Regions from separate parts of the Massilia sp. X63 genome, predicted to be linked through region 2. Evidence: predicted binding sites of a transcription regulator. Region 2 holds the regulator's gene; each other region holds the start of a gene.
The links. Region 2 encodes FNR, which switches genes on or off when oxygen is low (the NO sensors DNR and NnrR bind a similar motif). Its sites were predicted from a motif close to TTGATNNNNATCAA; they were not measured.
Positions count from the first base shown of each region.

Region 1 (9,820 bases), on a different contig from region 2:
GTAGGCCTGGCCTGCGTGGCCCTCGTAGTCGAGCGCCACGCCGTCGCTGCCGTTCCCGAAATGCACGCGTTCGACCTTCGTCAGCAGGTAAGGGGCGCCGGCGAAGATGATGTCCGCGACCTCCCACTGCCCCGCCACGTCCGGGGTCTGGAAGAACTGGTAGCGCGCATGGAAGGTGACGAAGGTATCGAGGCCGGCCCCGCCGTCGATCCGGTCGCCACGGCCGACGCCGTGGATGATGTCGTTGCCGTCGCCGGCCATGATGGTTTCGACCAGGCCGTCGCCCGTCAGGACGTCGTCGGCGGCGCTGCCGATCGTATGCGCCTGCGTTTCGACGAACCCATGACGGTCGGCATAGGCCGTCAGCACGCGCATGGCCGCCGGCACGGCGGCGCCGACGCTGTAGTCGCTGCTCCAGGCGCCGTCGATATCGCGATAATTGCCGCTGCTGTCCCCTTGCTGCCACTGGTAGTAGATCTTGCCGTCGTGGTCGGGGTCGACCACCTCGGCGTGCAGCGTCTGCCCCGCCGCCAGGGTGCCGCTCACGCGCGAGCTGCCGGGCGTGTTCACGAACACCGCGCCCGGGTTGGCGTCGCTGGCGACCGACTCGGCCTGGCCGAAGCCATCGACATAGCTCGCCACCACCGTGATGGTCTTGCCGGCGTCAAGCTGCCCCAGCGTCAGCGTGGGGCCGGTGGCACCCGCGATGAGCTGCCCGTCCGCCTGCCACTGGTAGCTGAGTTCGCCCATCCCGTCCTCGTCGGCGATGCTGCTGACCGCGGTCAGCACGCTGCCCGCGCTGCGGCCGTCGCCTTCGATGCGCAGCCCGCCGGTCGGCATGTCGTTCACGTTCAACACCGTCACCGACCGGGTACTGGCGGCGCTATGCATCACGCCCATGTACGGGACGTTCGCGGTCACGGAAATCGCCTGGCCGACGTCGCGCTGCGAGGCCTCGTAGAGACTGAGGGCGGCCGCGTATTCGATGCCGGGCAGCCGCTCGGTGCGCGTGCCGATGGTCCAGTCGAAGGTGGACGGGACCGCGAGCACGGGCGGCACCGGGAAGTCGGCGAAGCTGAAGCTGGCCCGGACGGTCGTGCCTTCGAAAGTCAGGCCCTGGCCGGCGAGGGCATCAAGGCCGCGGAGGGTGACGGTATCCATAGGAATGAGTCAAGCAAGAGTCTGAATGACCGGAACGATAGCAGGATTTGCCCGGCGCGCTGCTCGTTCGCCTGGCGAAAACAGCGCCGCCCGGCGAAGCCGGCGCTGCGGCAGCCGGAGGCGCTTTCACGGCCCGCCGGCGCCGGCAAGCGCGGCGCCGCCCTTGAGTCGACGCTGCAGCCGAGCCTCGGCCACTGCGAGCGCCTGGTCCGGCGCCGCCGCGATATCGGGAATCACGCCCGCGCCGTACCAGTTCGACCCGGTGACCGGGTTGATGCTGCGCTTGTCGGGAATGAAGGCATAGAAGTGCTCGCCGATGCGATAGGCGCGCGACGGATGGGCGCCGCCCCAGGTCGGCGCGCCGATCACCGCGGCCCGTTTCAGCGCCTGCATCGTGTACACGAATTCTTCGCCGGCCGACTTGGTATTGGGACCGGCCAGGATCAGCACCGGCTTCCCGCCGCCATAGCGTTTTCCGTCGAGCTTGTCGACCGTCCAGTGCTGCTCGCTGGCGCCGGTGTTGCGGTCCCAGATTGCGTTGAGGCGGGTACGCTGGTCCACGAAATAGCTGACCAGTAAGGCAACCCCTTGCGGATGGCCGCCACGGTGCTCGCGCACGGAAACAACTACTTCGCTCGCAAGGCAAGCAAGTGGATCAAGCGTAGCACACCAATTACTTGATTGTGGCAATTTATTATGCAAATAGCGCGCCAGTCAGGCGCGCAGGGGTCGCTACGGGAGACAAGGTAAGCGCAAGCGGCGCGACTACCGGCTGCCCGCTTTACGGAGCGTCGGCGCTCCCCGCTTCCGCATCCGCGGCGATCGCCAGCACCGGCTCGCGCTGCCAGCTCCAGCTGCGCGCCAGGCGCCAGTCGCGCGCGCCGCCTTCCACCACCACCTGCCAATGGGTGGCCTCCAGGCCCGGGGCCTGCGCCACGAAGCGGCCCTGGGCGTCCGGCAGGGCTTCCAGGACGCGGTCGCGCTCCGGCTGGGTCGGGTGGGCGAGGCGGATGTGGAAGGGTGCGCGCACCGGCTCGCCATGGCTGAGCAGCGTGCCGGTGACGCGCCCGGCGGCGGCATCGTAGCCGGCTTCGAAGCGCAGCCCGAGGCGGCTGGCGGCGCGGTCGCGCCGCAATTCCTGGTTGATCGCCTTGCCCTGCTTGTAGTAGTCGCCCACCACCATCGCGTCCGGACGGCTGGTGGCCAGCCAGATCATGACGACGCCGCCGACCAGCACCAGCACCGGCCCGATCATCAGGAACCAGGGCCAGCGGTGCCGGTACCAGGGGGCGGCCGGCTGGAGGCTCATATTCGCTTGCATGTGTCTATCCTTTCTTACTTCGGCACGATGAATGCCGCTTCTTCGGTCACCTGCAGCGCGGCGCGATCCTGCGAGTGCAGGGTGAAGGCGATCCGGTTCGATCCCGGCTTGCCGTCGCCGCCGGCGATGCGCACCCGCACCGGCACCGCACGCGTGGTGGCCGCTTCGATCTCGATCAGGTCCCCGTCCGCGATCTTCGCCGAGGCGATGCCGTCCACCGTGATGCGCAGGCGCTGCGCGTCTTCGGTGGTGTTCATCACTTGCAGCCGGTAGACGTTCTCGATCATCCCGTCTTCCACTTCGCGCCCCATCGAGCCGCGGTCGCGGATCACGTCCAGCTTGAGCGGGTTGCGCAGCGCGAGCGACGCGACCATGGTGGTGCCGAGGATCGCCAGCACGGCGGTATAGATCAGCACGCGCGGGCGCAGCACGCGGCGCCGCACCTCGCTGGTCGGCAGCCTGGCCGCCAGCGCGTTCTCGGTGGCGTAACGGATCAGGCCGCGCGGCTTGCCGACCTTGTCCATCACGCTGTTGCAGCCGTCCACGCAGGCGGCGCAGCCGATGCATTCGTACTGCAGGCCCTTGCGGATGTCGATCCCGGTCGGGCAGACCTGCACGCACATGCTGCAGTCGATGCAGTCGCCTGCCCCGGCCGTCGCCTGGCGCGCATTGCGCGGTTCGCCGCGTGCGGCGTCATAGGTGACGATCAGGGTGTCCTTGTCGAACATCACGCTCTGGAAGCGCGCATACGGGCACATGTACTTGCAGACCTGCTCGCGCAGCCAGCCGGCATTGCCGTAGGTGGCGAAGCCATAGAACAGCACCCAGAAGGTCTCCCACGGTCCCAGCCCGAAGCTGGCGACATCGAAGCTCAGTTCGCGCACCGGCGTGAAGTAGCCGACGAAGGTAAAGCCGGTCCACAAGGCCACCAGGCCCCAGGCGGCGTGCTTGCCGCCCTTGCGGGCGAGCTTTTCCAGGCTCCAGGGTTGGCGGTCGAGGCGGATGCGGGCGCTGCGCGGGCCTTCGAGCTTGCGTTCGATCCACAGGAAGATCTCGGTATACACCGTCTGCGGGCAGGCGAAGCCGCACCACACCCGGCCCGCCACCGCCGTCACCAGGAACAGGCCGTAGGCGCACAGGATCAGCAGCGCCGCCAGGTAGATGAAGTCCTGCGGCCACAGCACCAGGCCGAACAGGTAGAACTTGCGGCTGGCCAGGTCGAACAGCACCGCCTGGCGGCCGTGCATCTCGAACCATGGCAGGCCGTAGAACAGCAGCTGCGTCAGCCACACGCAGGCCCAGCGCAGCGAGGCGTAGCGGCCCTTGATTTCGCGCGGGTAGATCTCCTCGCGCGCCGCGTACATGCGGATGACCGCCTCGCGTGGCAGCTGAGTCGGCGCATTCATTTTGCTGCCGCCGTGACGATCGGTTTGGTGTCGGCGTCGTTCGACAGGCTCCATACGTAAGCCGCCAGCACGTGCACCTTCTCTTCGCCGAGGAATTCGCCGAAGGCCGGCATGGTGTTGGTGCGGCCCTTGCGGATGGTTTCCATCACGGTTTCCTGGCTGCCGCCGTAGAGCCAGGTCTTGTCGGCCAGGTTCGGCGCACCGAGCAGAGGATTGCCCTTGCCTTCGGCGCCGTGGCAGGCGGCGCAGGCGGCGAACTTCGGCTTGCCGAAGGCGACCTTGATCGGGTCGGCGGTCAGGCCCGACAGGTTGCGCACGTAATGCGCCACGCTCTCGATGTCCTTGTCCGAACCGAGCGCCGCGCCCATCGGCGGCATGTTGCCGACGCGGCCCTGCATGATGGTCTGCTTGATGGTCGAGGGCTCGCCGCCGTGCAGCCAGTCGCGGTCGGTCAGGTTCGGGAAGCCCTTGCTGCCGCGCGCATCCGAGCCGTGGCACTGGGCGCAGTAGGTCAGGAACAGGCGCTCGCCGATGGCGTGGGCCTGCGGATCGGCGGCCACCGCCTTCAGGTCCTGGTTCGCGTATTTCGCGAACAGCGGACCGTATTCGGCCTTGGCCTGCTTCAGCTCGGCCTTGTATTCGCCGGTGGAATTCCAGCCCAGCTTGCCGGCATAGCTGCCCAGGCCCGGATACAGCGCCAGGTAGGCGAAGCCGAACACGATGGTGAGCCAGAACAGCACGATCCACCAGCGCGGCATCGGGGTATTCAGCTCGGTCAGGTCTTCGTCCCACACGTGGCCGGTGGTTTTCTCGGGCGTGCCGTCGGCGCGCAGCTTGACGCGGTAGGTCGACTGCGACCACAGCAGGATGGCGCAACCGAGGATCGACAGCACCGTGATGACGGCCACGTACCAGTGCCAGAAATCGTTGAAGAAATCAGCCACGTTTGCTCTCCCCTGCGGTTTCGTTCTCATCGGCGAACGGCAACTGTGCCGCCTTGTCGAAATCGCTGTTCCGGCGCAGCAGGTAGGTCCAGCCGACGATGCCCAGGAAGGTCGTGAAGCTGACCACCGTCATGACGCTGCTTGCATTGTCAAGGATGTTAATGACGCGTACCGCGTCTAATGCGTTTTGGAGTGCCATGTTCAATTCCTCGTCTTGATCTGGGTGCCCAGTCCCTGCAGGTAGGCAATCAGGGCGTCCTGCTCGCTCTTGCCGCTCACCTCACCCGGTGCGGCAGCGATCTCGGCCTCGCTGTAAGGCACCCCGAGGCGGCGCATGGCGCGCATTTTCGGGATGATCTCGGCCGGATTCAGCTTGGCGTTGGCCAGCCACGGGTAGCCCGGCATGTTCGATTCCGGCACCACGTCGCGCGGATTGTCGAGGTGGGTGCGGTGCCATTCGTCGCTGTAGCGGCCGCCCACGCGGGCCAGGTCCGGACCGGTGCGCTTCGAGCCCCACTGGAACGGGTGGTCGTAGACGAATTCGCCCGCCACCGAATAGTGGCCGTAGCGCTCGGTCTCGGCGCGGAACGGACGGATCATCTGCGAGTGGCAGTTGTAGCAGCCTTCGCGGATGTAGACGTCGCGGCCGGCCAGGCGCAGCGGCGAGTAGGGCTTCAGGCCCGCCACCGGCTCGGTGGTGGACTTCTGGAAGAACAGCGGCACGATCTCGACCAGGCCGCCGAAGGAGATCACGATCAGCACCAGGCCGATCAGCAGCCAGGGATTCTTCTCGATCCATTCATGCGTAAACTTCTTTTTCATTGTGTGCTCCGGTGGTTCAGGCGTGCGCTGCTTCAGGCTGCGCGTGATTCAGGTGCGGCTTGGCAGGGCCGGTCGGGATCGTCGCGTCCACGCTCTTGGTGCCGCTCAGCGTCTTCCAGGTATTGAAGGCCATCAGCAGCATGCCCGACAGGTACAGGAAGCCGCCGGTGAAGCGGATCACGTAGTACGGATAGGTGGCCTTGACGCTTTCGGCGAAGGTGTAGGTCAGGGTGCCGTCCGGGTTCACCGCGCGCCACATCAGGCCCTGCATCACGCCGGCGATCCACATCGAGGCGATGTACAGGACGATGCCGATGGTGGCGACCCAGAAGTGGGTCTCGACCAGTTGCATGCTCCACATCTGCTTTTTACCGGCCAGGCGCGGGATCAGGTAGTAGATCGAGCCCATGGTGATGAAGCCGACCCAGCCCAGGGCGCCGGCGTGGACGTGGGCGACGGTCCAGTCGGTGTAGTGCGACAGCGAGTTGATGGTCTTGATCGACATCATCGGGCCCTCGAAGGTGGCCATGCCATAGAACGACAGCGAGACGATCAGGAACTTCAGGATCGGGTCCGAGCGCAGCTTATGCCAGGCGCCCGACAGGGTCATGATCCCGTTGATCATGCCGCCCCACGACGGCGCCAGCAGGATCAGCGAGAACACCATGCCGATCGACTGGGTCCAGTCGGGCAGCGCGGTGTAGTGCAGGTGGTGCGGGCCGGCCCACATGTAGGTGAAGATCAGGGCCCAGAAGTGCACGATCGACAGGCGGTACGAGTACACCGGGCGCTCGGCCTGCTTCGGAATGAAGTAATAGACCATGCCGAGGTAGCCGGCGGTCAGGATGAAGCCCACCGCGTTATGGCCGTACCACCACTGGATCATGGCGTCCTGCACGCCGGCGTAGGCCGAGTACGACTTCATCGCCGACACCGGCATCACGGCGCCGTTGACGATGTGGAGGATGGCGACCGCCAGGATGTAGGCGCCGAAGAACCAGTTGGCCACGTAGATGTGCTGGACGCGGCGCTTGATGATGGTGCCGAAGAACACCACCGCGTAGGCCACCCAGACGATGGTGATCAGGATCGCGATCGGCCATTCGAGCTCGGCGTATTCCTTGCCGCGGGTGAATCCCATCGGCAGCGAGATCGCGGCCGACACCAGCACCGCCTGCCAGCCCCAGAAAGTGAAGCTGGCCAGCTTGTCGCTGAACAGCCGCACCTGGCAGGTGCGCTGCACGACATAGTAGGAAGTAGCGAACAGGCCGCAGATGCCGAACGCGAAGATGACCGCATTGGTGTGCAGCGGACGCAGGCGTCCGTAGCTCAGCCAGGGAATATCGAAATTGAGCGCCGGCCAGGCCAGCTGCGCCGCGATGAAGACGCCGGCCGCCATGCCGATCACGCCCCACACGACGGTCGCGATGGCAAACTGGCGCACGATCTTGTAGTTATAGTTTAGACTGCTGTCCAAGATGCTCTCCTGAAAATACCTTGATGGATGACAGTCAGGAGTGTCGTTTTTTGATAAGCAAAAATCCTTGATGTGAATCAAATTGTTCAGCATCAGACGAGCTATCTGAACGGAGTGTTGCGGCCGAATGCGCGAGGCGCCGGTCCAGAAAATCAACGATGCGATTTTGAGACGAATCAAGGTTCTCGACAGACGGCCCGCCACACTCGGAAGGGCTTTTCCCAGGGAAAAACACTATGCCGCCTCTCTCGCAATCCGTATCCGAACAACTGAGCAAGCAACTGCACCAGGCGCGCGCAGACCTGCTCGACACCGTGCGTGCGCGCACCGGACCGCAGGATGACGAAGCCCCCAGCATCGGTCCCCTTGCCCACCAGGGCCAGAGCGACGACGCGCCGCAGTCCGAGATGATCAGCCACAACGAGCAGCACCTGGCCGACCACGAGTCAAGCCTGCTGCACGAGATCGACGTCGCCATCGGCAAGCTCGAATCGGGCGGCGCCGGCATCTGCGAATCGTGCGGCTGCGACATCCCCGAAGCACGCCTGCTGGCCACCCCGACCGTGCGCCTGTGCATCGGGTGCCAGGAGCAGCTCGAGAAAGACCGGCATACGGGGCGCGGGCCGTCGATGTAGGCTCGCACCCGGCGACTGCGGCCGGCCCGCTACGCCGCAGGGTGGGAGGCTCCGTCCCGGAGCGGGATCATCCCGCGTCCTGGCTCGCGCCCACGCGTTCGCCTCCCCTGCGCTGCGCTGCGGCGCATGCGGCATCGGCATCGGTACGATCGTCGTCGACCAGAATTCGCATCCCCGGCCCTTCGAGATCCTCGAACTGGCCGCTTTCCGCCGCCCCGAAGAAGATCCACACCGCCAGCGCGACCAGCATCACGCTGAGGGGAATGAGCAGATACAAGGCTTCCATGTCCGATCCTTTCTTCAGTCCTGGCGCAGGCGCAGGGCGTTGAGCACCACGATCGCCGAGCTGGCGGCCATGCCGATCCCCGACAGCCAGGGGTTGAGCAGTCCGGTCGCCGCCGCCGGAATCGCCGCCAGGTTGTAGACCGAGGCCCAGATCAGGTTCTGGCGGATGATCGTCAGGGTGCGGCGCGCGGTGACTGCGGCGTCGGCCAGCGGCAGCAGGCTGTCGCCCAGCAGCACGCCGTCGGCATGCACCTGGGCCAGCTCGGTGCCGCGCCCCATCGCGAAGGAGACGTCGGCGCCGCGCAGGACCGCGGCATCGTTGCTGCCGTCGCCGATCATGGCCACCACCGCGCCCTCCTGCTGCAGCTCGCGCACGAAAGCCAGCTTCTCGGCCGGCAGGCGGCCGCCGAAGGCGCTGGTGATGCCGAGCTGGCGCGCCACCGCATTGACCGCGCCCTGGTCGTCGCCGCTGAGCAGGACCACGGTCTTGCCGGCGCGCTGGAAGCGCCGCACCACCTCGGGCGCTTCCTCGCGCAGGCCGTCGGCCAGGTCGAATCGCGCCAGCCATTGTCCTTCGCAGGCGAGCCAGGTGGTGCTGGTCCCGCTCGGCGCCGCCGAGCGCACCATGCCGCCGGCCAGTTCCTGCACGAAGTCGGCGCTGCCGATCCGGTACACGACGCCGTCGATCGTGCCCTCGAAACCGGCGCCGATCTCGGAGCGCAGCTTGCAGGCCGCCAGCCCGTGCGCCGGCATCGCGGCGCGGATCGCCATCCCCACCGGGTGGGAGTTTTCGCCTTGCAGCGCCGACCCGATGCGCAGGCACAGGTCGGCGTCGAGCGATCCGACCGGCACCACCTGGCGCAGCACCACGCGGCCGAGGGTCAGCGTGCCGGTCTTGTCGAACACCACGTGGGTGGCGCGTTCGAAGGTTTCCAGCGTGTGCGGGGCGACCGCCAGCACGCCGCGCCGCAACAGGCGGTCGGTAGCCGCCGCCAGCGCGGTCGGCGTGGCCAGCGACAGCGCGCACGGGCAGGACACCACCAGCACCGCCACCGCGGCGTGCCAGGCGCGAGTCTCGTCGACCGTGCTCCAGGCCAGGTAGACCGCCACGGTGAGCAGCAGCAGGCCGAGCACGAACCAGGCGGCGACGCGGTCGGCCCACAGGGCCATGGCCGGCTTGCCGAGGCCGGCCCGCTCGACCAGGCGCACCAGCATCGCCAGCGTGCTGTCGCGTGCCACCGAGGTGACCCGCAGCACCACCGCCTGGCCGGCATTCACCGCCCCGCCGGGCAGCTGGTCGCCCGGACCCATGCGGCGGGTGCGGCTTTCGCCGGTCAGCAGGGAAAAGTCGAGGTCGGTCTCGCCTTCCACCACCACGCCGTCGGCGGGCACCGCCTTGGCCGGCGTAACCAGCACCAGGTCGCCGACCGCCAGCTTCGCGGCCGGCACCAGCTCGGTATCGCGCAGGCCGGGGTCGCCGCGCAGGCGCAGCGCCGACGCCGGCAGCCCGCGGCGCAGGGCATCGAGCGCCTGCGAGGCACGGCGGCGCGCGTTCAGTTCGAGGTAGCGGCTGCCGAGCAGCAGGAACACGAACATCGTGATCGAGTCGAAGTAGACGTCGCCCTTCCCGGACACCAGGCTGACGCAGCTGCCGGCGAACGCGGCCGCGATGCCCAGCGCCACCGGCACGTCCATGCCCGGCACGCCACGCCTCAGGTCGCGCCAGGCGCCCGCGAAAAAGGGCAGCGCCGAATAGAACACGGCCGGCA
Region 1 is NZ_JBFTEF010000012.1:139,832-149,651, reverse strand. Features, by position in the region: gene AB3347_RS20715 (DUF4214 domain-containing protein) at 1-1,161, opposite strand, end outside; gene AB3347_RS20710 (S41 family peptidase) at 1,288-1,851, opposite strand; gene AB3347_RS20705 (FixH family protein) at 1,943-2,482, opposite strand; gene ccoG (cytochrome c oxidase accessory protein CcoG) at 2,497-3,888, opposite strand; gene ccoP (cytochrome-c oxidase, cbb3-type subunit III) at 3,885-4,832, opposite strand; gene AB3347_RS20690 (cbb3-type cytochrome oxidase subunit 3) at 4,825-5,031, opposite strand; gene ccoO (cytochrome-c oxidase, cbb3-type subunit II) at 5,034-5,654, opposite strand; gene ccoN (cytochrome-c oxidase, cbb3-type subunit I) at 5,671-7,131, opposite strand; gene AB3347_RS20675 (TraR/DksA family transcriptional regulator) at 7,368-7,766, shown strand; gene ccoS (cbb3-type cytochrome oxidase assembly protein CcoS) at 7,834-8,052, opposite strand; gene AB3347_RS20665 (heavy metal translocating P-type ATPase) at 8,067-9,820, opposite strand, start outside.
Region 1: a site for FNR is predicted at 7,199-7,212, ahead of ccoN (cytochrome-c oxidase, cbb3-type subunit I). Genes of this name have one in related genera too.

Region 2 (9,820 bases):
TGTTGGGCGCGTGGCCCCAGTAGAACACGGCGCGCAGCTTGCTCGGCTGGTCGATGTACTGTGCTTCTTCGTTCACCGCGTCGAACCAGCGCGACACCGTGATGCCGGGCTTTTCCATCAGTTCCTTGGAGCCGAAGCGCGACTTGATCCACTCGTAGTCGACGCCCCAGACGGCGGCGAAGTGCTTCCAGGCGCCCTCGGCAATGCCGTAGTAGCCCGGCAGCGAGTCGCCGTTGGGACCGACGTCGGTCGCACCCTGCACGTTGTCGTGGCCGCGGTAGATGTTGGCGCCGCCGCCGGGCACGCCGATATTGCCCAGCGCCAGCTGCAGGATCGACAGCGCGCGCACGTTGGCGGTGCCGACGTGGTGCTGGGTGATGCCCATGCACCAGACCACCGACGAAGGCCGGTTCTTGGCCAGCATCTCGGCCGCCATCCTGACCGAGGCTTCCGGCACGCCGGTGATGTCGGAGACCTTGTCGGGCGTCCACTTGGCCACTTCCTTGCGCACGTCGTCCATGCCGTAGGTGCGCGCCGCGATGTATTCCTTGTCTTCCCAGCCGTTTTCGAAGATGTGCCACAGGATGCCCCACACCAGCGGGATGTCGGTGCCCGGGCGCACCCGCACGTAGTGGTGGGCGAAGCGCGCGGTGCGGGTGAAGCGCGGGTCGATGACGATCATCTTCGCGCCCAGTTCCTTGGCGTGCAGGAAGTGCAGCATCGAGATCGGGTGGGCCTCGGCCGGGTTGGAGCCGATGAACATCACCGCCTTGCTGTGATGCAAGTCGTTGAAGGAGTTGGTCATGGCCCCGTAGCCGAAGGTCTGGGCCACGCCCGCGACCGTGGTCGAGTGGCAGATGCGCGCCTGGTGGTCGCAGTTGTTGGAGCCCCAGAACGAGACCCACTTGCGCAGCAGGTAGGCCTGCTCGTTGTTGTGCTTGGAGCTGCCGATGACCATCAGCGCGTCCGGGCCGGATTTCTGGCGCAGTTCGATCAGCTTGTCGCCGATCTCGTTGATGGCCTGGTCCCAGGAGATGCGCTGGTACTTGCCGTTCACCAGCTTCATGGGGTAGCGCAGGCGGTGCTCGCCGAAGGCGTGCTCGCGCACCGAGGCGCCCTTGGCGCAGTGCGCGCCCATGTTGATGGGCGAATCGAAGGCGGCTTCCTGGCGCACCCACACGCCGTTGGCCACCACCGCGTCCACCGAGCAGCCCACCGAGCAGTGGCTGCAGATGGTGCGCTTGACCTCGGTGGGTACCGGGGCGCCCGGGGCCTGGTCGGCCCGGGCCGGTTCGATCACGTTCAGCGGCAGGTGGCGCGCCAGGGCGCCGGCGCCGACCGCCACGCCCGCGCCGGCCAGGAAGCGGCGCCGTTTCAGCCCGCTGTCGCGGGAAGCTTTTACTAGGGACATGCTTGCTCTCCGGTTGCGCTCGCCTTTTGGCTCACCAATAGGCGGCGGTCTGGTAGTAACGGCGGATGTGCTCGGTTTCGTGGTAGCCGCGCTTGAGCTCCGGCGCCGCCGTCGGTGCCGCTTCCGGCGTCTCGGCGGCCGCGGCGCTGCCGGTCACCACCGCCAGCGCGCCCAGCGGCGCGGCCTTCAGGAAGCTGCGCCGGGTCGGGTCGGGCGCTCCGGCGGCCGGCTTGCCGTCCGGTCCTGGTTCCAGTGCTTGCGGATGCTGTTCCATGCCTGTGCCTCGTCTTGTCAAACGGTTGAATCGATGGGCGCCTCTCCGACCACGAAGGCTTCGGCTTCGATGGCGAGGAAGGCGGCGGCCAGCCGTGCAACCAGCCGGTAGTAATTGGCGCCGTCGGCGGAGGCGATGTCGGCCAGGCAGCGCGCATGCCAGGGCGCGATGTGGGTCTCGAAGAATGCCTGCTGGCGATCGACCGGCCGGCGCGGGATGCCCGGCGCGCCGGCGATCAGGACGCGCATCGTCTCGCACAGGGAACCCAGGTGGTCTTCGAATTCGCCGACGCCGCGCACGCGCTGGACGCCGAGCCGCGCCAGGTCGGCGCGCAGCTCGGCCAGCGGGGTGTCGTTCATGTAGCCGGACAGGTAGCGCGAACCGTAGGGATCGAGCGGCGGGGTGCCGACGCTGACGAACAGCGCGTCGAACTCGTCGGCCACCGCGCCGGGATCCATGACGCTCGATGCCAGCACCAGGGCTTCCCAGGCCTGTTCCAGCGCCGGGTCGCCCCCTTCGGCCGAGATCGGGTCGGCATGCGCCAGCGCGGCCAGCAGCCCGGCGTCGGGCGCCGCCAGCAGCAGGCGCGACAGCAGCGCGTAGAAGTCGGCGCGTGCCTGGTCCTCCCCGGCCAGGGGCAGGGACACGGAAGCTTGCTCGGCGGGTTCGGCGGGACGGTCGATCGGCGGCGCGTCGGAAAGGGACACGGTGCGGCACTCCTGTTAGCAAAGCGTTATGAAGAGTGTAGCCTTCCATCGCGGCAGGCCGCGCACGGTTGGCCGCGACCGTCGATCGTGCGCTTGCCGGCCTAGTGCATGCCCAGCGCCCGCATGAGTACCCGGATCACATAGGCCACCGTCGCCAGCGTAAACACCCCGCCGAGCCAGAGCGCCGCCAGCCAGGCCAGGCGCCGCATCCATTCGCGCCGCGACACGCGGCCCAGGCTGTCATGGTCCGGCCTCTCGTGGCCCGGCCTGTCGCGGCGCGGCCCGTCCATCAGTGGTACCCCGCGTCGGCCTTGACCTTGCCCCGGAACACCCAGTACGACCAGGCCGTGTACATCAGGATGATGGGCAGGATGAACAGGGTGCCGACCAGCGCGAAACCCTGGCTGCTCGGAGGCGAGGCGGCCTCCCAGATCGAGATCGCGGGCGGCACGATGTGCGGCCAGATGCTGATCGCCATGCCGCTGTAGCCCAGGAAGATCAGGGCCAGCGCGGCCACGAAGGGAACCCGATGCGGCAAGTCGTCCTCGTCCCCTGCCAGCGAGCGCAGCAGCAGCACGATGAACACGGCCACCAGCACCGGCACCGGCGCCAGGAACAGGATGTTTGGGAAGCTGAACCAGCGCGCCGCCACCGCCGGGTCGCGCCACGGGGTCCAGATGCTGACGATGACGATGGCGGCGAGCAGCATCAGGGCCAGGGGACGCGCCACCTGCACCATGCGGGCGTGCAGTTCGCCCTCGGTCTTCATCACCAGCCAGGTGGCGCCCAGCAGGGTGTAGGCGATCATCACGCCGACACCGGCCAACAGCGGAAAGGGCGCGATCCAGTCGAGCGGCCCGCCGGCATAGCTGCGCCCGGATACCGTAATGCCGTCCAGGAAGGCGCCCAGCGCCACGCCCTGGAAGAAGGACGCCACCACCGAACCGCCGATGAAAGCCTTGTCCCACAGGTGGCGCTCGTGCTCCCTGGCCTTGAAGCGGAACTCGAAGGCCACGCCGCGAAACACCAGGCCGACCAGCATGAAGATCAGCGGCAGGTACAGTCCCGACAGGATGATCGAGTAGGCCACCGGGAAGGCCGCCAGCAGCCCCTCCCCGCCCAGCACCAGCCAGGTCTCGTTGCCGTCCCAGACCGGCGCCACCGTGTTCATCATGGTGTCGCGGTCGCGTTTCTTCGGCGTGAAGGGAAACAGCAGGCCGATGCCCAGGTCGAAACCGTCCAGCAGCACGTACATGAAGACGGCGAAGTAGATGATGACCGCCCAGATGACGGTGGTGTCGATGCCCATGCTAGCTCCCCCGCCGGTCGTGATCGTGACCCTGGTCGTGTGGATGACTGCCCTCGCCTTCCGGCCCCGGCTCGTCGTCGTTGGCCACGTCCGCCGCCGACAGCGGCCGCATCGGCGTGCGCTCCTCGCCGGGGCCGCCCTCGGCCGGTCGGTGCAGCTCGAAGCGCTGCGGCCCCTTGCGCATCATGCGCAGCAGGTACACGGTGCCGGTGCCGAACACGAAGACGTAGGCCGCCACGAACAGCGCCAGGGTGAGCGCCAGCGAACCGGCGCCGTGCGGCGAGACTGCGTCGGCGGTGCGCAGCACCCCGTACACGACCCAGGGCTGGCGCCCGACCTCGGTCGTGGTCCAGCCGGCCAGGATGGCGACCAGGCCGGCCGGTCCCATCCACAGAGCGAAGCGCAGGAAGGGGCGCCTGGTCCATAGGCGGCCGCCCCGGCGCAGCCACAGGCCCCAGGCGCCCAGCGCGATCATGAGCAGGCCCAGGCCCACCATCAGGCGGAAGCTCCAGAACACGATCAGCGAGTTCGGCCGGTCTTCGCGGGGAAATTCCTTGAGTCCGGGGATCTGGCCGGTCCAGGAGTGGGTGAGGATGACGCTGCCCAGGTGCGGGATGCCCACTGCAAACCTGGTCCTTTCCTCGTCCATGTCGGGGATGCCGAACAGCAGCAGCGGAATCGCCCGCTCGCCTTCGTTCTGCCAGTGCCCTTCCATCGCCGCCAGCTTGGCCGGCTGGTGCTTGAGGGTGTTCAGGCCATGGAAGTCGCCTACCAGGGCCTGGATCGGGGCCACGATCAGGATCATCCACATCGCCATCGACAGCATCTTGCGCACCGCCGGGTTGTCGCGTCGCTTGAGCAGCTGCCAGGCGCCGGTGGCGCCGACGATCAGCGCCGTGGTGAGATAGGCGGCGATCACCATGTGCAGCAGCCGGTACGGGAAGGACGGGTTGAAGACGATCGCCAGCCAGTCGGCCGGCACCATGCGCCCGCCCTCGATGGCATAGCCGCGCGGGGTCTGCATCCAGCTGTTGGCGGCCAGGATCCAGGTCGACGAGATCAGCGTGCCGACCGCGACCGCGCAGGTGGCCGCGAAATGCAGGCCCGGTCCGACCCGGGTCCAGCCGAACAGCATCACGCCCAGGAAGCCGGCCTCGAGGAAGAAGGCGGTCAGCACCTCGTAGGACAGGATCGGGCCCATGATGCTGCCGGCGAACTCGGACAGGTAGCTCCAGTTGGTGCCGATCTGGTAGGCCATCACGATGCCTGACACCACCCCCATGCCGAAGGTGACGGCGAAGATCTTCAGCCAGTAGTGGTAGAGGTCGACGTAGACCTGGCGCCTGGTGCGCAGCCAGCACAGTTCGAGCACGGCCAGGTAGCTGGCCATGCCAATCGTAATCGCCGGAAACAGGATGTGAAAGGACATGGTGAACGCGAACTGCAGGCGTGCCAGGTCCAAGGCGGACAAACCGAACATGCAGGGCCCCTTTTGTTCGTTGTACTGCGCGGTTTTACTGCGGCGGCGTGACCAGAATCTAGCATGCAGGCTGGGGCCGCACGTTTGGACGAGCAGAATTGATGCGCCAATGCGTCACCCCGGCGCCGGCCGGCCCCGGAGTGCGGCGACAACTGCACGACTGCGCCCAGGCAAAGGCAAAGGCTTTATAGCTTCCGAAATCTTTCTTTCTGCCAGAAAACCGGAAGCCACTGATCCATATTAATGACCCGTCAGATCGGTCCTAGGCCCCCGAAACACTCGACTATATTGGCTGACGATTCGGGCCCGGCAGCGCCAGATCCTGCGATCAGGCATGCCATCCAGCCCGCTATCCGGCGGCCCGGCCGGCACGTCTTGCGGCGCTGCGTGCCGGGTCATCCATCGATCGTCGATGTGAAAAGGAAATGGTCATGACGAACAACCAGATCAAGCAGGCAGCCGCGCGGCTGGCGCCCGGCGCCGGCGGCGCGGACATGCGCTTCGCTTCCTCGGCCGTGCCGACCGCGTTCGCGGAAGTCCGGCAGGACGTGGACGGAGGCGCCGTGCGGCAACTGTTCCAGCCTGCCGCAGCCGGCCCCGAACCCGAACTGAGCGGGACCGGCTTCACCTACCGCCACAACTGGGGCGCGCGCCGCGGCCAGTGGGTGCTGCGGCTCAACTGGTCGGCCATCGGCCCGCGCTCGCGGGTGCTGGTGGCGATCGGCGAAGGCGCCGCCGGCGGACCGGATGCCGGCAAGTTCATCGGCTCGGCGCGCTACACGGTCCACAACGTCGCGCCGCGCGCCGGCGGCGTCGACATCTGGGTGGACGTCGAATGGAGCAGCGACATCCTGCTCTACGTCGACTACCTCGTCGTCACTCCCTGACCCATCACAGCCACAAGGAGAACAGCATGTCGCCAAACGATCGTCTCGACCGGGACGCCGCCCTCAGCCTCGACCATCCGCGCACGACGGGCGATCCCGCCGTCTCCTCGGCCTACCAGGCGCCCTACGCCGAAGCCGAAGCGCAGGTGCAGGCCGGCGCAGCCAGCATCGCGCCCGCACTGTCCGGCAACGGCTTCACCTACCGCCATGACTGGGGCCTGCGGCGCGGCCAATGGGTGCTGCGCCTCAACTGGGACCAGATCGGCACCCGCTCGCAGGTCTTCGTGGCCATCGGCGAAGGCGCTCCCGGCGGCCCCGAGGCCGGCAAGTTCATCGGCTCGGCCCGCTACACCCTGCATAACGTGGCCCCGCGCGCCGGCGGCGTCGACATCTGGGTCGACATTGCGTGGGGCGCCGACATCCCGCTGTATGTCGACTACCTGATCGTCAACCCGAACGCGGCGCCCCCGGGCAATCGCACGGTGTCGGTCACGGTGCACCGCCACAGCAGCGTGGCCCTGAGCGATGCCGAGGCCGACCGGATCCTGGCCGACATGGGCGCCATCCTCCAGAACGACGACACCGGGCCGGACGTCGCCACCCCGGTCCAGTTCGTCCGCAACGGCGCGGTGCGGGTGCTGCCGGCCACGGTCCCGGGCACCATCCAGACCTCGGCCGACCTCACCGCCCTCCTGACGGCGGGCAGCGGGGTCAAGATCGTGCAGGCGATCCGCTGGTGCGGCGGCCCGGGCGACAGCATCATCGGCTGCGCCCCGGTCGGCAGCACCACGGTGAACGTGGCGGCGGTGCGCTTCACCGCCAACCAGGAAGGCCTGATCTGGGTGCACGAGTACGGCCACAACTGCGGCCTGCCGCATCGCACCGACGACCCGCGCGCGGTCATGTACCCCTCGGTGGGCGTCGACCACAACGTGGTCAATGGCACCGAGTCGGCCGCCTACCTGGCCGGCCCGCTCAGCATCGACGGCAAGGAAGTGATGCCTGCCGGCGGCTGCTCCTGCGGCGCCGGCGGCCTGCAGGCGCCAAGCGACGTGCGCGACTTCGTGTCCCAGCACTGGATCGAAGGGGTGCCCTACGAGCTGGCCTCGCAATATACCGAGAAGGACGCCAGGCTACTGCTCGACTGGCTGGTCAACGAGCCGGAACGGCACGAGGAGTTCCTGCCGCAGATCGTGGCCACGCTCGGCTACATCGGCAGCACGATCGCGGTCCAGCCAATGATCGACTTCGTGCGCAGCCAGCGCAGCGGCCGCGCGGTGTTCAACGCTAAGAACGCCGCCCTGCTGCGCCTGGGCGACCTGGCCAACTTGTCCGGCAGCCAGGCCGCGGTCGGCTTCCTGAAGCAGGTGGCGGGCGACATGGCGCTGGCGCGCAGCCTGGCGGCCCCGCAGGCGAAGCAGGAAGCGTCCGAGGCCGCCAAGGCCGGCGCCGCGGTGGTCGCGCCGAGCGCCGAGACCCTGGCGGCCGAACTGGCGGTGTCCGCGACCTTCGGCCTGGCCCTGGCCGGCACGACCGAGTCCCAGCGGGCGGTCGAGTCGTTCAAGGCCGATCCGGACGCCTTTGCTTCGGTCAACCAGGCGGCCGGAGAGGCCGCGCAGATCGCCGCCACCGTGCGCGCCAAGGGCCGGGAGGCGTACTACAAAATGAAGGCTGAGCAACGGCACCACCTGTAAGCGCCTGCGCCGTCCGGCAGCTGGAAGGTGGCCGGCCAGGCCGGCCACCTTCTTCCCTCCGGAAAATGAAAGCCCAGAAGCCGAACAGCCGTCTATAATGGCTGCGTCAGCAATCCGCCTTTTTCCGAAATGAGCCATCCCATCTCCCTTCCGGGCGAGGCGCCGATCAGCATCCAGGCCCTCAAGACCAGCTGCAGCGCCTGCAGCATGCACCAGCTGTGCCTGCCGATGGGCCTCGAAGATGCGGACATCAACCGCCTCGACCAGATCATCGGCCGCCGCCGCCGCCTCGTGCGCGACGAGCGCCTGTACGCCATGGGCGAGCCCTTCCGCAACCTGTACGCGGTGCGCTTCGGCCACTTCAAGACCTACCAGGTGAACGCCGCCGGCGAAGCCCAGATCACCGGCTTCCAGATGGCCGGCGAACTGCTGGGCATGGACGCCATCAGCGGCACCCACCACTGCGACGCCGTGGCCCTGGAAGACAGCGAGGTGTGCGAGATCCCGTTCGTGCGCCTGGAAGAGCTGTTCGGCCACGTGCCGGCCCTGCTGCGCCACTTCCACCGCATCATGAGCCAGGAAATCACGCGCGAACAGAACGTGATGCTACTTCTCGGCAACATGCGTGCCGAGCAGCGCTTCGCGGTGTTCCTGGTCAACCTGTCGGCGCGCTACGCGGCGCGCGGCTACTCGCCGAGCAGCTTCCAGCTGCGCATGTCGCGCGAAGACATCGGCAACTACCTCGGCCTGACCATCGAAAGCGTCAGCCGCCTGCTGTCGCGCTTCAAGAAGCAGGGCTGGCTGCAGGTGGACAAGCGCGAAGTCACCCTGCTCGACCCAGTCAGGCTCAAGGCCCTGGCAGCCGGCACCGAGGTCTGCAGCCCGATGGGCTGACGCGGCCGGCATGTCCGCCTCGCCCCTGCTCGACCTGCACGTTCGCAGCTACGGCCAGACGCGGCTCGCCGACCGCCACGACTATGCCCAGCTGGTGCTGCCCCTCAAGGGCGAAGTCGCGCTCGAGATCGCCGGCCGCCAGGGGCGGCTCGATCCACTCCACGGCGCCGTGGTCGCGCCGGGCGCCTGGCACTCGCAATACAGCGCCGGCGCCAACCAGTCCCTGATCCTCGATGTCGGCGCGGCCAATCTCGAACAAGGTCCGTGGCAGCGCCTGCTCGAGCGCCCCTTCACCGCCATCGGCCCCGCCGCCCGCAAGCTGGTCGAATTCATGGGCATCCTGGCCGCCGCCCAGCCGCCCGCGCCCCCGGTACTGGCCGGCTGGACCCCGCTGCTGCTCGATACCCTGACCGTCGGCGCGCCGCAGCCGGCTTCGCGCCTGGCCGCGCTGCTGGCGCGCATCGAGGCCGAACCCGGCCTGCCCTGGAGCACCGAGCGCATGGCGCGTACCGCCGGCCTGAGCGTGAGCCGCCTGCACGCCCTGTTCCGCCTCGAACACGACTGCACCCCGGGCGACTGGCTGCTCGGCTGCCGCCTGCGGCGCGCCTGCGAGTGGCTGGCAGGCACCGACCGGCCGCTGGCCGAGATCGCGCTGGCCGCCGGGTTCTCGGAACAGAGCGCCCTCACGCGCGCCATGCGGCGCACCATGGACACCACGCCGGCGGCGTACCGGCGCGCGCATTTCCGCACCGGATGGCCTGAGCGCTAGCGCCCGCCGGGCCGTGCAGCGGGCGTCATGGCCGGCCTGCCTGCCCTTCCAGCCATGCCAGGCTCCTCCGATGCGCCCCCTCCATTGCATCGCACAGCGATTGGGCCTGCTGCCAGTTCACCCTGTGTTCACGAAACGTCGGTGCGTCGACCGTCCAGTCCACCCCGGCAGCGTAAATCGAGAAGTAGCCGAGGTAGCCGCTGTCCGGGGCAAGGCGTGCCGACGTGATAATCGTAAAACCGGTACTGGAACAAGGGACCATAGTAAGTTTCATCAGTTGGATGACGGCGCCAGGGCATCCGGCCGGCCGGCGTAAAGCATGGAATCTTCATGGTCCGGGCAGCGTGGCCGGCTCGCATTCGAGAAGTCCGCCGGCATCGACTTGTCGTCGACGA
Region 2 is NZ_JBFTEF010000030.1:323-10,142, reverse strand. Features, by position in the region: gene AB3347_RS25635 (formate dehydrogenase subunit alpha) at 1-1,411, opposite strand, end outside; gene AB3347_RS25630 (twin-arginine translocation signal domain-containing protein) at 1,443-1,685, opposite strand; gene AB3347_RS25625 (molecular chaperone) at 1,703-2,392, opposite strand; gene AB3347_RS25620 (DUF2474 family protein) at 2,494-2,682, opposite strand; gene cydB (cytochrome d ubiquinol oxidase subunit II) at 2,682-3,701, opposite strand; gene AB3347_RS25610 (cytochrome ubiquinol oxidase subunit I) at 3,703-5,181, opposite strand; gene AB3347_RS25605 (hypothetical protein) at 5,613-6,068, shown strand; gene AB3347_RS25600 (hypothetical protein) at 6,095-7,762, shown strand; gene fnr (fumarate/nitrate reduction transcriptional regulator Fnr) at 7,892-8,656, shown strand; gene AB3347_RS25590 (AraC family transcriptional regulator) at 8,667-9,425, shown strand.

Region 3 (9,820 bases), on a different contig from region 2:
TGCCCTACAACCGCGAGCAGGAGACCATCGTCCAGCAACTGGCGCGCTCGCCCGGCGTGGCGGTGCAGGGACCGCCCGGCACCGGCAAGACCCATACGATCGCCAACATCATCAGCCACTACCTGGCGCTGGGCAAACGGATCCTGGTCACCTCGAAAGGCGAGCCGGCCCTCAAGGTCTTGCAGGAGAAAATCCCGGCATCGATCCGGCCGCTGAGCGTCGCGCTGCTGTCCGGCGACAAGGAAGGCATGCGCCAGTTCCAGGCCTCGATCGAAGCGATCATCCACACCCTCACCCACCTGAATCCGCAGCTGGAAGACGAGGCCATCGCCACCTGCCGCGCGGCGCTCGACCGCGCGCACGAGGAGATGGCGCGGATCGACACGCGCATCGACGACATCGCGCGCGCCCACCTGAGCGACGTCGATGTCGACGGGGTGCCGATGCGGGCCCAGAAGATGGCCGAGCTGGTGATCCACGGCCGGCAACTGTACGGCTGGTTCGACGACCAGCTGTCGCTGGCGCCCGACCATGCTCCGCCGTTCGGCGACGAGGCGGCCATGCAGTTGCGCGACGCCCGGCGCCGGCTCGGGGACGACCTTGCCTACTGCGATGCCGCCGTCCCGGCTTCCAGCGCCCTGCCGCAGCCTGCCGAGATCGGGCGTCTGCACGGGGTGCTGCAGGCGGTGCGCGGCATCGAGCGCGACGAGGCGGCCGGCGCGCTGCTGCCCCTGCGCGCGTCGACGCCGGAGGTGTTCGGACATGCGCGCCGGCTGCTGGCGGCGCTCGACCTGGCGTCCTCCGCGCTGCGCGAGCTCGAGGATTTCGGGCATGACTGGGTGTTCAGCCTGCGCGAGAAATGCCGGCGCGCCGACTTCGCCACCGAACGTGCGTCGCTGGAAGCGCTGTTCTCGGAAATGGATGCCCTGCTCCAGGCCCGGGCCGAGTTCATGCAAAGGCCGGTCGGCGCGCCGCGCGAGGCACTCGAGCATCCGAAGGCGCTCGAAGCCATCGCCCGCGCGGCGGAAACCGGCAGGCCCTTCGGCCTGCTGGCCTTCGGCGTCGGCGACATCAAGCCGCATGTCGGCGCCATCCGCATTGCCGGGCTGGCGCCGGCCTCCAGCGCGGACTGGGCGCACGTGCAGCGCTACGCCGCCCTGCACACGCGGCTGCTGTCTTTCGTGGTGCGCTGGAATGCCTTCGCCGACCTGCTCTCGCTGCCCCAGCTGCAGCCGGACGTCGCGCAACTGCGCGCAACCGAACAGATCGCCCTCGCCGCGCGCCGGGCGCACGCCCTGGCGACCGGCCATGACCGCGCGCTACCCGGCCTGGCCGAACCGGTCTTCGCCAGGGTGCCGATCGATGCGCTGCTGGGACGGCAGGCCGACCTGGCCGGGGTCGGCGAGCAGCTGCGCCGCCACCTCACCCGCGCGGACCTGTCGGCGGCCACCGCGCAACTGGCCGGACTGCGCGAACAGCTGGCCGGCGCCACCGGCCCGGTGTCGGACCGGCTGCGCGCCTTCGTCGAACAGACGCTTGGCCAGGCGCCGTTGCCGGCCGAGCGGATCGCGGCCGACTATGCCGGGATCGTCGCCGAGATCCGCCGCGTCGAAGCCTTGTCGCCCATCTTCGCCGGCGTGCGCCAACTGGCGGACCAGATCGCAGGCCGCGGTGCGACCCGGCTGGCCACGCGCGTGCGCTCGCTGCCGATGACGGATGCCGGCGACGATGCGGTGTTCCCGGTGCGCTGGCGCGATGCCTGGACCTGGGCGCGCCTGAAGACCCACCTCGACAGCATCGACGACCGCGACGAGATGCAGGAACTGGCCGCGCGCCGGCGCGCGCTCGAACAAGGTCTGGCCCGGCTGTACGAAACCCTGGTCTCGAAATCGGCCTGGCTCGCGACCCGGCGCAACGCCGGCCAGAACGTCCTGTCGGCGCTCGAGACCTACCGGATCGCCATGCGCAAGATCGGCAAGGGCACCGGCGTCAACGCGGCGCGCTACCGGCGCGACGCCCAGTCCGCGATGGTCGACGCACAGGGCGCCGTGCCGTGCTGGATCATGAGCCATGCCCGCGTATCCGAAACCCTGCCGGCGACCCTGGGCGCCTTCGACCTGGTGATCGTCGACGAGGCCAGCCAGTCCGACCTGTGGGCCTTGCCCGCGGTCCTGCGCGGCAAGCAGATCCTGGTGGTGGGCGACGACAAGCAGGTCTCGCCCGAGGCGGGATTCGTCTCGGCCGCCAAGATCGTCGACCTGCGCCGCCGCTTCCTGGCCGGCCAGCCCTTCGAAGCCGTGCTCACCGCCGACATGTCGCTGTACGACATTGCCTCTTCGGTGTTCGCGGCATCCAGGGTCATGCTGCGCGAGCACTTCCGCTGCGTGCAGCCGATCATCGCCTACAGCAACCGGGTGTTCTACAAGGACTTCATCCAGCCGCTGCGCATCCCGAAGGCCTCCGAGCGGCTCGATCCGCCGCTGGTCGACGTCTTCGTCGCCAACGGCTACCGCACGCCCAAGTCGCAGAATCCGCCCGAAGCCGAGTTCATCGCGGCTGAAATCGAGGCCATCCTGGCCGATCCGGCCATGCGCGAGCGCACGCTCGGCGTGGTGTCCCTGCTCGGCCCGGAGCAGGCCCAATGGATCGACAAGCTGGTGCGCTCGCGCTGCGATGCGGCGGAACTGGCGCGCCGCAATTTCGCCTGCGGCGACGCCCGCATCTTCCAGGGCAGCGAACGCGATATCGTGTTCCTGAGCATGGTGGCCGACAGCCGGAATCACCATGCGCTGTCCGGCCTGCAGTACGACCAGCGCTTCAACGTTGCCGCCTCGCGCGCGCGCGACCGCATGTACCTGGTGCGCTCGGTGCGGCTGGAAGAACTGTCCACGCTCGACCTGCGACGCTCGCTGGTGGAGCATTTCGCCCGCCCCGTCGAGGCCAACGACGAAGCCGGCAGCCTGATCGCCCTGTGCGAATCCGGTTTCGAACGCGAGGTATACACGGCGCTGTTCGAGCGCGGCTACCGCGTGATCCCGCAGGTGCCGGCCGCGGGCTACCGCATCGACATGGTGGTCGAGGGCGCCGACGACCGCCGCCTGGCGATCGAGCTCGATGGCGACGAATTCCACGGACCGGATCGGTGGGCGGCAGACATGGGCCGCCAACGCGTGCTGGAACGCGCCGGCTGGGTGTTCTGGCGCTGTTTCGCTTCCACCTGGTCGCTCAGGCGCGAGACCGTGCTGGCCGAGCTGCTGGCGCAACTGGCGAGCATGGGGATCGAGCCGCTCGGGGCGCTGGCGCGCATTCCGTCCCTGGTCGAGTACCGGGAATGGGGACGGGAAGCCGCGGCGGGATCGGACGAGGCGGCGCGCAACCTGCTGGAGGATGCGGTGGCTGCCGACACGGCAGATACGACAGCGCCCTGACGTCGATGCGCCGTCTCAGGACGGGCTGCCGAAGTCCTGCTTCGCGGCCAGCACGCGCCCGAGCGCCGTCTCGGGATCGAGTCCGGCCATCAGCTGGTTGATGATTTCCTGCTTGTCCTCGGGCGTGAGCTTGTCGCAGGCCGCCCGGTGCGAACAGAAATACGCGTACCAGGCCACGTCCGCCGGCCTTTCCTTGCGCGGCTTGAAGCGCGCCGGCACCCTGGCGCGCATCGTCGCCACGTAATCCTTCAATTGCGCCTCGGCCGCGCCCCAGTCGGCGCCGGCGACGGCGCGCCTGTCGGCTTCCCAGTCGCCCTGGTAGCCGGGGCGCGGCCGCAGGGTCTCCCGGTTCACCGCCAGGCTGCTCAGGTTGGGATAGCCATGCTGGGTGCAGAACGCTTCCACGAATTGCAGCTTGGGACCGATGCCCACCGGAACCGCGCGGCCGAGCACCTCGTCCTTCGGGTGCAGGGAACGCGCCAGCGTGAGCAGGTCGCCGTAGGTGATTGGCATGCCGCGCAGGGAACTTGCCTGGCGCGCCAGGGCCTCGAACAGGCGCACGCCTACTTCGATGTCGTTGAAGGTAAATGGGATCATTGCTGCTGCAGCGCGTCAGGAAAGGGCCATAAAAAGCGTGCTCGTCAGTGAGACGCTTGTCGATACGTCGAGCGCGACATCTTAGCAAATTCCCCTGGCATCCGGCCCATCGCCGCTTTTTCTCCGCCGGCGTATCCGATCACTGCGAGCGCTTCCGGGTCCGGCGCCTTATCGTCCGCGCCATTGTCTTCGCGGGCGACGCGCTCCGCTTCTCTCCTGCCGGCCTTGTGTGCCGATAGTTGGCCGGGTCGTAGTCGTTAGCGCCAGCGGAATTTGGTTGGCAAGGCTCTCGAGTGGGTTAGTTACGTTTTTGTCGCCAAGACGCCTTGCGTCCTCGTGCACCTTCCACCGCGGCGCCGTCGCACCCGGCCATTCCTATGCATCGCCATCGGCGTCCTCGATAGCCACCGATGACAATGCCTAAAGTTTCGACTTTTTTGATCTTGATCAAATTCAATCCGGACTTCCATCAAGCACGGCGCTAGAGTTAAGCGCAGCGTACGCCGTCCCTCATCCGTGCTTCCTGAAAGGATTCCACATGTATAGAACGATCGTCGTCCATATCGATGGCAGCCCCGACCAGGCAAGCCGCCTGCATGCCGCAGCACGCCTGTCGAACGATTTCGGCGCCCATCTCGTGGGCAGCGCCCCGACCGGCATCAGTTGGCCGGCCTTTGTGTTGCTGGCCGGAACCGCCGGCGTGCCGGTGCCCGATCCGGAATCCGATTTCCAGCGCCTGCGCGATGCCGCCCGGGCCCGCCTGGATGCGTTCCGGAGCGAGGCCGCAAACCTCGGTGTGCAATCCATCGAGGCGCGCGTGGCGGACGACGAAGCGCGCTATGCCCTGCTGCTGCAGTCGCGCTACGCCGACCTGGTGGTGTTGAGCCAGGAACGGGACGGCCCCGCGGAGCACGGCCTGGCGCCACGGGTGCGCCACCTGCCCGAATTTCTCGCCCTGCGCGGCGCCAGGCCGGTACTTGTGGTGCCGGCGCAGTACGACAAATCCCCCATTCCCGATGTGGCCGTCGTCGGCTGGGACGGCAGCATGCAGGCCCTGCGCGCCATCGGCGCGGCGTTGCCGCTGCTGCAGCGCGCCGGGAACGTCAAGCTGGCGCTGGTCAATCCCGACCAGCTCTCCGAACTGCATGGCGAAGAACCAGGCGCCGACATGGCGCTCTACCTGGCCCGCCAGGGCGTGCGCGTCGAGGTGGTGTGCCTGCGCAGCGCGTCGACCGCCGGCGCGGCGCTGATGGCGCTGGCCGCCGACAGCGGCGCCGGCCTCATCGTCACTGGCGCCTTTGGACACAGCCGCTATCGCGAATGGGTGCTGGGCGGGGTCACGCGCGAACTGCTCGAACGCGCCCCGGTTCCGCTCCTGCTCGCGCACTGAGCCATGGGAACGGCGGAACACGGCATCCCCGCGAGCGAACTGCGGCGCGAGGGCAGCACCTGGCAAGGGGGGCGCCGGGCGCCGCCGGCGTGGAGCGATGGCTACGCGGCGGCGGACCTGGTGCTGAACGCATGGCTCGGCCGGCTGACCGGCCATGTCTCGCCTGCCGCACTGGCGCTGGCCTGGCAGGACTGGGCCAGCCACCTCATGCTGTCGCCCGACAAGCTGGCCGAACTCAGCCTGCTGGCCGGCGCCGGCACCGCGCAGTGGCTGCAGTATGGCGCCGCCGCGGTCGGCGGCTGCGGCAAGGAACCGGTTGCGCCACTGGCCCAGGACAAGCGCTTTGCCGATCCGGCATGGCAGGCCTGGCCATGGAACATGACGAGCCAGGGTTTCCTGCTGGCCCAGCAATGGTGGCAGCGCGCCACCTGCGGCGTACCGGGCGTTGCGCCTCATCACACCGACGTCGTCACTTTCGTTGCGCGCCAGCTGCTGGACGCGGTGGCCCCGTCGAATTTCGTCATCACCAACCCGGTGGTGCAGCAGGCCACCATCGCCAGCGGCGGGCGTAACCTGGTCAACGGTGCGCTACGGGCCGCGCAGGATGTGCGCAAGGTGCTGGACGGAAGCCGGCCCCCGCTGGCCTATGCGCCGGGCCGGGACGTCGCTGTCACGTCCGGCAAGGTGGTGATGGCCAACCGCCTGGTCGAATTGCTGCGCTACGATCCGGTCACCCCGACGGTGCATGCGGCGCCCATCCTGTTCGTTCCCGCCTGGATCATGAAGTACTACATCCTCGACCTGTCGCCGCACAATTCGCTGGTGCGCTACCTGGTGGAACGCGGCCATACCGTTTACATGATCTCCTGGAAGAATCCGGATGGCGGCGACCGCGACCTGTCGCTCGAAGACTATCGGCGCCTCGGCGTCATGGCATCCATCGATGCGATCGTGGCCCAGACCGGGGCAACGCAGGTGAATGCGTGCGGCTACTGCCTCGGGGGCACCCTGCTGGCAATTGCCGCGGCTGCCATGGCGCGCGATCGCGATACCCGCCTGGCGAGCATGACCCTGCTTGCGGCCCAGGTCGACTTTACCGAGCCCGGCGAACTATCCCTGTTCATCGACGACAGCGAGGTGAGGTTCCTGGAGGCGGCCATGTGGCAGCAGGGCTACCTCGACACCCGCCAGATGGCTGGGGCATTCCAGCTGCTGCGCTCGAATGACCTGATCTGGTCGCGGCGCCTGCGCCATTACCTGCTCGACTTGCCCGACAAGGACAACGACCTGGCTTCCTGGAACGCAGACGCGACCCGCATGCCGTATCGCATGCACTCGGAATACTTGCGCAAGCTCTTCCTCGACAACAGCCTGGCCAGCATGCGCTACCACGTCGACGGCCGGCCGGTATCGCTGACCGATATCCAGCTGCCGGTATTCGCCGTCGGTACACGCACCGATCATGTCGCCCCGTGGCGCTCGGTGTACAAGATCGTCGGACTGACCGATACCGAGGTCAGCTTCCTGCTGACATCCGGCGGGCATAATGCCGGCGTCATCTCGCCGCCCGGCACTGCGCACCGCAGCTACCAGATCGTCACCCATGCCCATGACGCCGCCTACGTCGATCCCGATCGCTGGGAGCAAGGCGCCCCGGCCTGCGAAGGCAGCTGGTGGCCCGCATGGGAGTCCTGGCTGACGGCGCACGCCGGACCATGGGTAGAGCCGCCTGCACCGCTCGCAGGCCTGGGGCCGGCGCCCGGCAGCTACGTCCTGGCGCCGTGACCTCGGCGGGCCGTCAGCGCGGCTCCGGCGCGAGTTCGAGCGTCATCTCGACGGTGCCATCCGGACCGCTCTGCAGCCCGAATCCGCAGGCCCGCGCCAGGGCGTGCATGCGCGCGTTTTCCCCCAATGCCGCGCCGCGCAGGCGCACCAGCCCCCGCTGCCGGCAATAGTCGATCAGCCCTTGCATCAGGATCCGCCCCAGGCCCCGTCCCTTGAGGTCGGAACGCACCACCACCGCGAACTCGCCCTCGATATTGTCGGGGTCGGCGATCACGCGCGCCACACCGAGGGTCTCCGAGCCGCGGCCCTGGCCGCGCGTGGCGATCAAGGCCATTTCCCGCGCATAGTCGATTTGCGTCAAACGGGCCAGCTGGTTCGGCGCCAGCTCGCGCATCATGCCGAACATGCGGAAATGAATGTCCTCGGGACTGAGCGACTGGAAGAAGGCCTGGTGCGCAGGCGCGTCTTCGGGACGGACCGGCCGCAGCGTCAGGGGCCCGAGCGCGCTGTCGACCTGGACCTCCAGCCAGTCGGGGTATGGCAGGATCGCCATCCTTGCGAGCGGATCCGCTCCCGGCGCAAGCGGCGCCAGGCGCATGCGGGCATCGAGTGCGATCGCGCCGCCGGCGTCGAGCAGCAGGGGGTTGATGTCGAGCTCGGCCAGCTCCGGCAAATCGACGATCATCTGGCCCACGCGCACCAGGACGTCGTACAGGGCGTCGAGGTCGGCGCGCGGGCGGTCACGGAAACCTGCGAGCAGGCGCGCCACGCGGGTACGTCCGACCAGGTCGGCGGCCAGTACCCGGTTCAGCGGCGGCAAGGCGACAGCCTGGTCGGCAGTGACCTCGACCGCAACACCGCCCTGGCCGAACAGCACCACCGGGCCGAAGACCGGATCGGTGGCGACGCCGACGATCAGTTCATGGGCAAGGGGGCGGCGCGCCATCGCCTGTACGGTGAAGCCGGCCAGCCGCGCCTGCGGACGCTGCGCCCCCACCCGCGCCGCCATCTCGGCCAGCGCGCGCCCGAGCGCCGCCTCGTCGGGCAGGTCAAGCACCACGCCGCCCACGTCGCTCTTGTGAGGGATGTCGGGCGACAGGATCTTCAATGCCACCGGATAGCCGATCGCACGCGCCGCCGCCAGCGCCTCATCCGCGCCGCCAGCCGTTTCGGTACGTACCACGTCGATCCCGTAGGCCGACAGGATGCGCTTGGCGTCGGCCTCGCCGACCGCCGTCACGCCGCGCGCGAGCAAGCCCGCGACCAGCGTTCGCGCCACGTCCCGCTCCGGCGCGAAGGGCGCGCAGGACGATGGCACCTGGGCGAGCATCCTCTGGTTGCGGCCGTGGTCGACCATTTGCTGGAAGCCGCGCACCGCCTCCTCGGGCGTGTCGAACACCGGCATGCCGGCGTCGAGGCACAGCGAACGCGCCTGGGCCACGCTGTCTCCGCCCAGCCAGCAGCACAGCACCGGCAGCCGGCTGGCGCGCATCAGCGGCAGGAGCGCACGCGCGATATCGGCACTGGGGACGATCGCGGTCGGGGCATGGATGAACAGCACCGCGTCGGCTTCCGGATCGTCCAGCACGGCCTGCAAGGCGACACGGTAACGCTCTGCCGGGGCGTCGCCGATGATGTCGACCGGATTACCGTGCGACCAGGTAGGAGGCAGCACTTGCGACAGGCCGTCGATGGTGGCCGGGGCCAGCCGTGCGAGCACGCCGCCGCCGCGGACCAGGGCGTCGGTCGCCATCACGCCCGGACCGCCGCCGTTGGTAAGAATCGCCAGTCGGCCGCCGGCGGGACGGTGGGGCTGGGCCAGGATGGCGACGGCGTCGAACAGCTCCGCGGTGGTGTCGACCCGCAGCATGCCGGCACGCCGCAGCGCAGCATCGTAGACCAGGTCGGAGCCCGCCAGCGCACCGGTATGACTGAAGGCGGCATTGGCCGCCTCCGCCACGCGCCCCGCCTTGACGATCACGGTCGGCTTGGCGCGTGCTGCACTGCGCGCCGCGGACATGAACTTGCGCGCCTGGCGCACGCTTTCGGCATACAGCAGGATGGCGTCGGTGTTCGGATCGCCGGCGAAGTAGTCGAGCAGATCGCCGAAATCGACGTCGCTGCCGTCACCGAGCGACACGAAGCTGGAGAAGCCGATACGGCGCGTCCGCGCCCAGTCCAGCACCGCCGTCACCAGGGCGCCGGACTGGGCGACGAAAGCAAGCCGCCCCGGCAGTGCCGCGACCGGCGCGAAGCTGGCGTTCAGCCCGATTCCCGGGACCAGCAGTCCGACGCAGTTGGGGCCGAGGATGCGCAACAGGAAGGGACGCGCCGCGTCGAGCATGGCCTGGCGCAGGCTACGCCCATCGGCTCCGGTTCCGTCGAGCCCCGCGCTCAGCACCACCACTGCCCTGCAGCCCGCCTTCCCCAGACGAGCGACGATGCCGGGCACCGTCGCCGCCGGCGTGCAGACCACGGCGAGCTCCGGACCGGCGGGCAATGCTTCCACGTCGGCATAGACCGGCAAGCCGGCCAGCACCTGGTACTTGGGGTTGACTGGCCAGACCTCCCCGTGGAAGCCCGCATTCACAAGATTCGACAGCACGGTCGCGCCGACGCT
Region 3 is NZ_JBFTEF010000004.1:453,416-463,235, forward strand. Features, by position in the region: gene AB3347_RS11400 (AAA domain-containing protein) at 1-3,428, shown strand, start outside; gene AB3347_RS11405 (hypothetical protein) at 3,444-4,025, opposite strand; gene AB3347_RS11410 (universal stress protein) at 4,564-5,415, shown strand; gene AB3347_RS11415 (PHA/PHB synthase family protein) at 5,419-7,200, shown strand; gene AB3347_RS11420 (GNAT family N-acetyltransferase) at 7,214-9,820, opposite strand, start outside.
Region 3: a site for FNR is predicted at 4,463-4,476, ahead of AB3347_RS11410 (universal stress protein). Genes of this name have one in related genera too.